DNA from 2 places in the Phenylobacterium terrae genome. Region 2 is predicted to be linked to the other one. Evidence: predicted binding sites of a transcription regulator. Region 2 holds the regulator's gene; the other holds the start of a gene.
The links. The regulator LexA, encoded in region 2, represses DNA repair genes until DNA is damaged. The targets are predictions, from matches to a motif close to ATGTTCNCNANNTGTTCT.
Positions count from the first base shown of each region.

Region 1 (4,175 bases), on a different contig from region 2:
GGCGGCTGAGCCAGCGGCTCGGCGCGGCCGACGGCGAGCTCAGGGACGTGGCTCTCCACCGGGACGGCCTTCCAGACCCGGTCCTCGCCCAGGCGGTTGGCGAGCCGGTCGATCAGCGGGGCGAGGCCGTCCTCGGCGTCGCGGGCGGAATCGAGCCGCGCCTGGCGGGCGGTCATGGCCTCCACGCCCTCGGCGGCGAGGGTGACGACCTCGATCCCGAAGCCGGGGTCCACCGTCTCCAGCTTGGGCGCGAACAGCCGGGCGATGCGCCCCGCGTCCCGCCCGGCGACGGAGAGGCCGATGCGCAGGGGAACCGCCTGGCCGTCCAGCCGGTGGAAGGCGAGCTCGAAGCGGCGGGCGCCCTGCCCTTCCCGCTCGAGGCGCGCGCAGAGCTTTTCGGCCACGTCGAAGGCGACGCGGGCCAGGTCCTCCGGCGCGCTGATCGGCTCGGCGAAGGCGAGCCTGGCGAACCACGGGGTCGGCGGGCGGCGGAAGGCGAGCGCCTCCTCGGCCCGGCCGAGCGCCTGGTCGAGCCGGGTGAGGGCCTCAGCCCCGAACCGCTTGGCGAAGGGCGCGCGCGGCAGGGCGAAGATCTGCTCGAGGCGCTTCAGGCCCAGCCGCTCGAGCTGGGCGGCGACCTCCGGCTCCAGCCGCAGGGCCGCCGGCGGCAGGGGCGCGAGCAGCCCGGCCTGACCGCCGGGCGGCGCGATGGTCCCGTCCTTGCCGAAGTGGGCCAGCGCCCAGGCCGCGCCGGGCGTATCAGCGATGGCGCAGCGGAAGGAAAGGCCGTTCCTGGCCAGCCGGCCCTGGAAGTCGGCGACCAGCGCCGCCTCCCCGCCCCACAGGTGGGCCAGCCCCGCCACGTCGAGGACGAGGCCGTCCGGCGGGGCGGCCGCCACCGCCGGCGAGAAGCGCACGCACCAATCCACCAGCGCGGTCAGGGCCCGCTGGTCCGCTTCCGGCTCCACGTCGGCGAGCACGAGCTCGGGAACCAGCGCCAGGGCGTCGGTCCCCTTCTGGCCGGGATAGAGGCCGAGCCTCGCCGCCGCCGCGTCCACGGCGGCGACCTTGCGCACGCCCCGCACCGTCTCGATCAGGGCGAAGGGACGTTGCGCCCCCTCCGTCTCGGCGCTGGCGCGCCGAGCCACCTCCCCCGTTCGCTGCGCGACGGAGGAGGAGCTTGGGCGATCGGATCCTCCCCCGACGCGAAGACGACGGGGGAGGGGGACCAGCGAAGCCGGTGGAGGGGGCGCTGCCGCCTCAAGCGCTTCGGCGGAGGGGTTCCGCCGGCGCCAGTTCTCGATCGCCCAGTTCGGCGACCAGGCGCAGAGGATGCGTCCCATCCCGAGCCTCCTCAGGATCAAAGGTGAAAGCCCCCGCCGCCTCGAACACGAACGCGCCGGTGCGCCCGCCGCGGCAGCGCTCCAGCACGGCGCGCCACCGCGGCGCGCCCAGCCCCGGCTCGCCGGCCGGGGGCTGGCTGGGCTCGGGGGCGATGCGCCAGCGGGTGGCGGCGGCCGAGCCGGTCGCCTCGCCCGCCTTGTCGCCGCCGAACGGGCGGCGGCGGATGACGAAGCCCGCGCCGCCCCGCTTCTCGCAGGCCAGCTGCAGCCGGCGGCCGGCGACCAGGTCGACCGCCTCCACCTCGGCGAAGACGGCGGAAACGCCGGCCGTGGCCAGCGCGTCCTCCATCACCGCCAGGGCCTCGGCCTCGTCGCGGGCGCAGACCTGGATCAGCCGCTCGGCGGGGAAGCCCAGGCCCACCAGGCCCGGCGCATAGAGGTCGTCCCGCCGCACGATCCACACCCCCTCGCCCCGGCGGGCGAGCGGGGCGGCCATCAGGGCGGTGAAGGCGGCCGCGCAGGCGCCCGTCTCCACCTCCATCCCGTCGGAGACGATCTCGTGCCACCGGCCCAGCGGCAGCCCGCCGCGTGGGAACAGGGCGTCGATGCGGCTATCCCCGAACGGCAGGGACTCGGAGTCCTCCCGCCCGCCCGCCTCGATGGCGGCGATCTTCGCTCGCAGGGCGGCCAGGCCCTTGGCGCGAAAACCGGGCATGGGTAAGGGACTCCTTTTGTTCCATTTTTGTTCTAGTAACCTGCGGACCGGAGTCAAGGTTCCCCCGCCGCGCGCCGAGAGGCCTACGTCCGCATTCGACGCCGTGTTTCACGGTCGTCACATCCTTGTGAGCCGCACCGGGTGGCTTGCCTGCGCCTCGGGCACTAGGTTGCCGAGCTTCCCGAGCTGCCGTGGGGGGCGAGACGCATTGTCGGTCGATCAGGATCTTCTGACGTTCATACGCGAGCATATCCGCTCGGTGTGGGCCCTGGAGCTCCTGCTGCTCCTGAAACGGGATCCGGAGCGGCGCTGGACGCCCGACGAACTGGTGCGCGAGCTGCGCGCCAGCGGCCCCCTGATCGCCAACAACCTGGAGGCCCTCCAGCGCGCCGGCCTCACCGCCTGCGAAGAGGACGGCCGCTGCCGCTACGCCCCCGCCGCCGGCGTGCTCGACCGGCTGGCGAACGAGCTGGAGGCCAACTACCGTGAGCGTCCCGTGGCCCTCATCAACGTGATCGCATCACCTCCCGACAAGCTCCAGTCGCTGGCCGACGCGTTCCGGATCAGAAAGCCATGACCTCACCCCTCGGGCCGGCGGCCGTCTACTTCCTATGCCTGGCGACCAGCGCGCTCTGCGCGGGGCTGCTGCTGCGGGCCTTCTTCGCCTCCCGCTCCAAGCTGCTGCTGTGGACCGCGCTCGCCTTCGTCTTCCTGGCGCTGAACAACCTGTTCCTGGTGGGCGACCTGGTCGTCTTCCCGGGCGTCGACCTTTGGCCCTTCCGACAGGCGGCCTCGATCGGCGCCATCGCCATCCTGCTCTACGCCTTCATCTGGGAGACGGAGCGATGAACGGAGCCGATCCCTCCACCGTCGCCTTCATGGGCGGGGCGCTGACCGCCGGCTACGCGATCGCGGCCATCTTCTTCCTGAAGTTCTGGGCCCGCACGCGCGACCTGCTGTTCCTGGTGTTCGCCGCCGCCTTCGTGATGTTCGCCATCAACCAGGCCATCCCGGTGCTGATGGGCATCCCCCAGGAGGAGCAGAGCCCGGCCTACCTGTTCCGCCTGGCCGGCTTCGTGCTGATCATCATCGCCGTGCTGGTGAAGAACGCCGGCGGTCGCAAGGAGCCGTAGCCAGCCACATTCCTTTCCCATTCATGGGAAAGGGGGACCATGGGCCGAAGCCGGCGCAGGCCGGCTGAAGAGCGCATGGTGGAAAGGGCAAGCCCCAGACGCGGCGCAGCGGCGCGCTCCAATTCGCACATCTCCAACCTCGGAGCAGGCGGCTCGCCCCCTCCCCCACCCGCTCTTCAGCCGGCGTTCGCCGGCTTCGGCGGACGGTCCCCCTCCCCCGCTTCGCAGGGGAGGAAGGAGTCGCTACCCCCCAAACCCTCGGCTGCCGCCGCCGAAGCCGCCGCGGGAGACCACCGAGGTGCGGGACTGGACCTTCGGCGGGGCCTGGCGGACCCGGGCGGGGGGTTCGAGGGCGTCGCGGCTGATCACCGTGCGGCCGGTGCGGTAGTCGCGGCCCAGCGCTCCGCCCCAGCCGGTCGTGTAGCCGCCCCCGCCGTAGAAGCCGTCGCGGCGATAGAGGCCGGTCCCGCGGTAGTAGCGCCGCCCGCTCCCGTCCAGCATCTGGCCGATCACGAAGCCGGCCAGCAGCGGCGTGAAGAAGCTCGAGCCGCCGTAGCCGCGCGGCACGCACTGGCCCTGGCCGTAGACGTCCTCGCAGGACTGGGCGTCGGTGAACCTGGGCGCGTTCTTGTCGTCGGCGAGGGCGGCCTGGTAGCCGCGTTCGCACTCCTCGTCGGGGACGTCGTCGGCGGCCTTGCAGGCGTCGAGGGAGGCGTACTGCAGGGCCTCCACCTGCTCGCCCTGGCCGGCCGAGGCGTCCCACTGGGCGGCCGGCGGGGCGCCGTCGCAGGCGGTCAGGTTCAGGCTGGCCGCGCCGGCCAGCATGGTGGTCAGCTTCAGGGTCTTGGAGCGCTTGCTCATCGCCGCCTCACGACGTCATCGACGCGGCGTTCAGCACGCCCACGGCGATGGAGATGGCCATCAGGTAGATGGCGGTGGAGATCTCGCCCCGCTCGATCCGCGCCTTCACGTCCGGCAGGGCGA
Region 1 covers NZ_JBHUEY010000001.1:1,938,075-1,942,249, reverse strand. Annotated here, with positions in the region: gene ACFSC0_RS09795 (Y-family DNA polymerase) at 1-1,343, opposite strand, end outside; gene ACFSC0_RS09790 (ImuA family protein) at 1,261-2,058, opposite strand; gene ACFSC0_RS09785 (hypothetical protein) at 2,267-2,635, shown strand; gene ACFSC0_RS09780 (DUF5985 family protein) at 2,632-2,907, shown strand; gene ACFSC0_RS09775 (DUF5985 family protein) at 2,904-3,191, shown strand; gene ACFSC0_RS09770 (DUF1190 domain-containing protein) at 3,435-4,052, opposite strand; gene ACFSC0_RS09765 (DUF350 domain-containing protein) at 4,060-4,175, opposite strand, start outside.
Region 1: the regulator LexA is predicted to act here: its motif matches at 2,075-2,092, upstream of ACFSC0_RS09790 (ImuA family protein).

Region 2 (4,175 bases):
ATCAAGAAGGCCTCGCCCTCCAAGGGGCTGATCCGGGAGGACTTCGACCCGCCGATCCTGGCCAGCGCCTACGAGCTGGGCGGGGCGGCCTGCCTCTCGGTGCTGACCGACGAGCCGAGCTTCCAGGGGCACGAGCGGTTCCTCGTCGCCGCCCGCAACGCCGTCGAACTGCCGGTGCTGCGCAAGGACTTCCTGGTCGATCCCTGGCAGGTGGTCGAGAGCCGGGCCATCGGCGCGGATGCGGTGCTGGTGATCCTGGCCATGGTCGACGACGAGGTCGCCAAGGCGCTGATGTCCGAAGCGCAGCGCTGGGGGATGGACGTGCTGGTCGAGGTGCACGACGAGGCCGAGATGGCCCGGGCCAGGAAGCTCGGCGCCAAGCTGATCGGCGTCAACAACCGCAACCTGCGCACCTTCGAGACCGACCTGGGCGTCACCGAGCGTCTGGCGCCGCTGGCGCCTGGCGATGCGCTGCTGGTCACCGAGAGCGGCATCTTCACGACCCTGGACGTGGCCCGGCTGGAGCGCTGCGGCGCGCGGGCCATGCTGGTCGGCGAGAGCCTGATGCGCCAGCCGGACGTCGAGGCGGCCACCCGCGCGCTCCTCGGCGGCTAGTCACCGAACGGCGGTCTGCGGATTGACGCAGACCGGGCGCCGGCGCAGCTTGAGCGGGGATCAATCCAGGGAGGCGCGAAATGCTGCGCCCGCTATTCCTCGCAACCGCCGTCGGAACCGTCCTGCAGCTGATCATGGTGCTGTGGGGCCATTCCGAGCCCGCCGTCGCCGCCATGTTCGCGGTCGGCGGTATGGGAATCTCGCTGATCGCGGGCCTCGTCTACGCCCTGCTGGCCAGGGCCGGCCTGCGGGCCGGCGCCCTCGGCGGCGCGATCGCCGGCGGCCTCTGCGGCCTGATCGGCATCGCCGTCAGCCTGGCGCTGGGCGACGTCGAGCCCATGCTCCTGCTTCTCGGGACCGCGAGCTCGGCGGTGACCGGCGCCGCCGGCGGCGCGCTCGGCGCCTTGCTGGCCCGCCGGCCCGCGGCCAAGGCCTGACGCAGAAGAGCGCAAGCTGAGTCGCGCCAAAGGGCTGGATGAGCCGCCCCCGCGGCGAAGCTAAACTGCTGAAATGACACGCGCGAACCTGCGCCGGCGCCGTAACTTGACATTAACCAGGAACACCTAGAGAACATTCCTGAAGTTGGCGCTTTGTTCCCGAAGGGCTCCTCGGCCATGTTGACCCGCAAACAGCACGAACTGCTCATGTTCATCCATGAGCGGATCAAGGAGACCGGCGTCTCCCCCTCGTTCGACGAGATGAAGGACGCCCTGGACCTGGCGTCCAAGTCGGGCATCCACCGCCTGATCACCGCCCTGGAGGAGCGCGGCTTCCTGCGCCGCCTGCCCCACCGGGCCCGGGCGCTGGAGGTGGTGAAGCTGCCGCAGCAGGCGACGGCGACCGCGCCGCCCAAGGGCCGCGGCGCCTTCAAGCCCCAGCTGGTCGAGGCGCCCGCCTCGGCCCCGGTGGCGGCCAACGACGTGCGCGAGCTGCCGATCCTGGGCCGCATCGCCGCCGGCACGCCCATCGAGGCTATCCAGCACGAGCGCGACCGGCTGCAGGTGCCCGAGACCATCCTCGGCGCCGGCGAACACTACGTGCTGGAGATCAGCGGCGATTCGATGATCAACGCCGGCATCCTGGACGGCGACTTCGTGGTCATCCGCAAGACCGACACCGCCAACTCCGGCGACATCGTCGTGGCGCTGGTCAAGGGCGAGGAAGCCACCCTCAAGCGGCTGCGCCGCAAGGGCGCCTCGATCGCCCTGGAGGCCGCCAACCCCGCCTACGAGACCCGCATCTACGGCCCCGACCAGGTGGCCGTGCAGGGCCGCCTGGTGGGCCTGATCCGCCGCTACCACTAGCCGCTCACCCGTTCGGTTCGGCCCCGTCCGCCGACCAGCTCCAGGGCCGCCAGCCGCGCATCTCCTGAGCCCAGCGGATGCGCCAGCCGTCGGGCCGTCGCCATAGCTCGACCGACCCGCCGCGGGCGAAGTCGCGGCCGGTCAACACCACCTTCCCGGGGCAGACCGGTCCCTGAGGCAGGCTGCGGACGACGATCACCTCGGCCTCGGCGCACAGACGCTCCCGTTCGGCCGGCTTGATCGGCCGGCGGCTGAAGCTGGCGGCCACCTTCAGCGCCGGGTCGGCGGCGATGGGCCGGCAGGTCCAGCGGTCGCAGTCGAACAGCGTCTCCGGCGTCTCGTCGACCGTCAGCCCGCGGCGACGCGCCCACAGGTCGGCGGCGAAGCGCTTGGCGCCCGGCCTCAGCAGCACCGCCTCGCGGCCGTTGCGCACCGCCACCGCCGCCCCGTCGGAAGCGATCCAGACGTCCGGGACCGCCGGTTTCGGCGTCAGCGCCACCGCCAGCGCGAAGGGGACCCCGGCCCAACGCAGCCGGCCGCGCCAGATGCAGACCCACAGGATGCCGACGAAGGCGGCCGGCAGGGTCCAGGCCGGCGCGCTGGGCACGATCAGGGTGGCGCTGGGCGCGGCGGCGGCCCGTTCGGCGATCCCGGTCATCAGCCCGATGGCCCAGCCGGCGGCCTTCAGCGGCAGCTCGCCGAGGCCCACCGGCGTCAGGGCCGCGCCGATGGCCAGGGCCGGCATCATCACGAACGAGGAGATCGGCGCGGTCAGCAGATTGGCGATCAGGCCCCAGGTCGCGACGCGGTTGAAGTGCTGCATGGCGAAGGGGCCGGTGGCCAGGCCCGCCACGAAGCTCGCCCCCACGCTGGCGGCGATCCAGACGCCGGCCGCCTGGGGCGCGCGGATCCACCAGGGCGTCTCGATCTCGCGGATCGGCCGGTTCCAGGCCTCGGCGAGCGCCACCAGGGCCGCGGTGGCGGCGAACGACATCTGGAAGCCCGGCGTGGTCACCGCCTCCGGCTGGGCCGCCAGGATGATCAGGGCGGCGATCGCCAGGCCGCGCAGGGTGATCGCCCGCCGGTCGAACAGGATCGCCGCGAACGCGACGCCGGCGGTGATGGCCGCCCGCTCGGCCGGCGGCGGCGAGCCGGAGATGACCAGATAGCCGGCCACGGCCGCCAACCCGGCGACTGCGGCGGCCTTCTTCGCGTTGATCCGCAGCGCCAGCCAGGGCCAGGCGGCGATCCCCAGGCGCAGGGCGAAGAAGACGAAGCCGCCGACGATGGCCATGTGCAGGCCGGAGATGGAGATGATGTGGGCCAGCCCCGCGGCCCGCATGGCCTCCACCTGCTCGCGCGGGATGAAGGCCTCGTGGCCGGTGACCATCGCCGCCGCCAGGCCGCCAGTCTCCACGCCCATGGTGGCCACGATCTTCTCGGCCAGGGCCCAGCGGATGGCGTTCACCTGCATGGTCAGCCGCAGCCGGGACGGCGGCGAATCGAGAGCCGTCTCGCGGACCGGCGTCAGGGAAAAGCCCACCGCCCCGATGCTCTCGAACCAGGCGTCGCGCGCGAAGTCGTAGGCGCCGGGGCTGGCGGGCGGCGGCGGCGGATTGAGGATGGCGCGCAGGGCGACGGCCGAGCCGGGATCCGGCGGCGCCTGGCCGTCTCTGAGGGTCACCCGCACCCGGACCGGCGTCGCCTCGGGCGCCATCCCGCTGATCCGCACCGGCGCCAGCAACAGCCGCTGCCCGCCCTGCCCCGGGCTCGCCACGTCCACCACCCAGCCTGAGACCGTGCGCGGTCCGGTCGCTTCAAGGACCACGGGCGCGGCCACCCGCCAGGCCCGCAGCTTGGCGGCCGAGAAGCCGGCCAGGCCGAACGCCGCCAGCAGCACCAGCACGCCGACGGCTCGCCCGCCGGCCCAGCGCACGGCGGCCAGCCCCGCAAGGCCTGCGAGCGCCAGCAGCCCGAGCGCCAGGACCAGGCTCGGCTCACGCGGCAGGGCGAAATAGGTCCCCGCCCCGGCGCCCAAGGCCACCGGCGCCCACAGCACCCAACGCTCGAGCTGCGCGGCCGCCTCCGCCGCCACCGAGGCGATCGCCGCCTGCACCCTAGGCCGGCCGGGAAGGCGCGTGCTAAGAGGCGCCGCCGCTTCGCCGGCCGCTCCTGGAAATTCGATGTCAGACCGCCCCGTCCGCACCCGTATCGCCCCCTCGCCCACCGGCGACATGCACATTGGCACGGCTCGCA
Region 2 covers NZ_JBHUEY010000006.1:359,990-364,164, reverse strand. Annotated here, with positions in the region: gene trpC (indole-3-glycerol phosphate synthase TrpC) at 1-615, shown strand, start outside; gene ACFSC0_RS16160 (hypothetical protein) at 696-1,052, shown strand; gene lexA (transcriptional repressor LexA) at 1,230-1,919, shown strand; gene ACFSC0_RS16150 (ComEC/Rec2 family competence protein) at 1,924-4,035, opposite strand; gene gltX (glutamate--tRNA ligase) at 4,103-4,175, shown strand, end outside.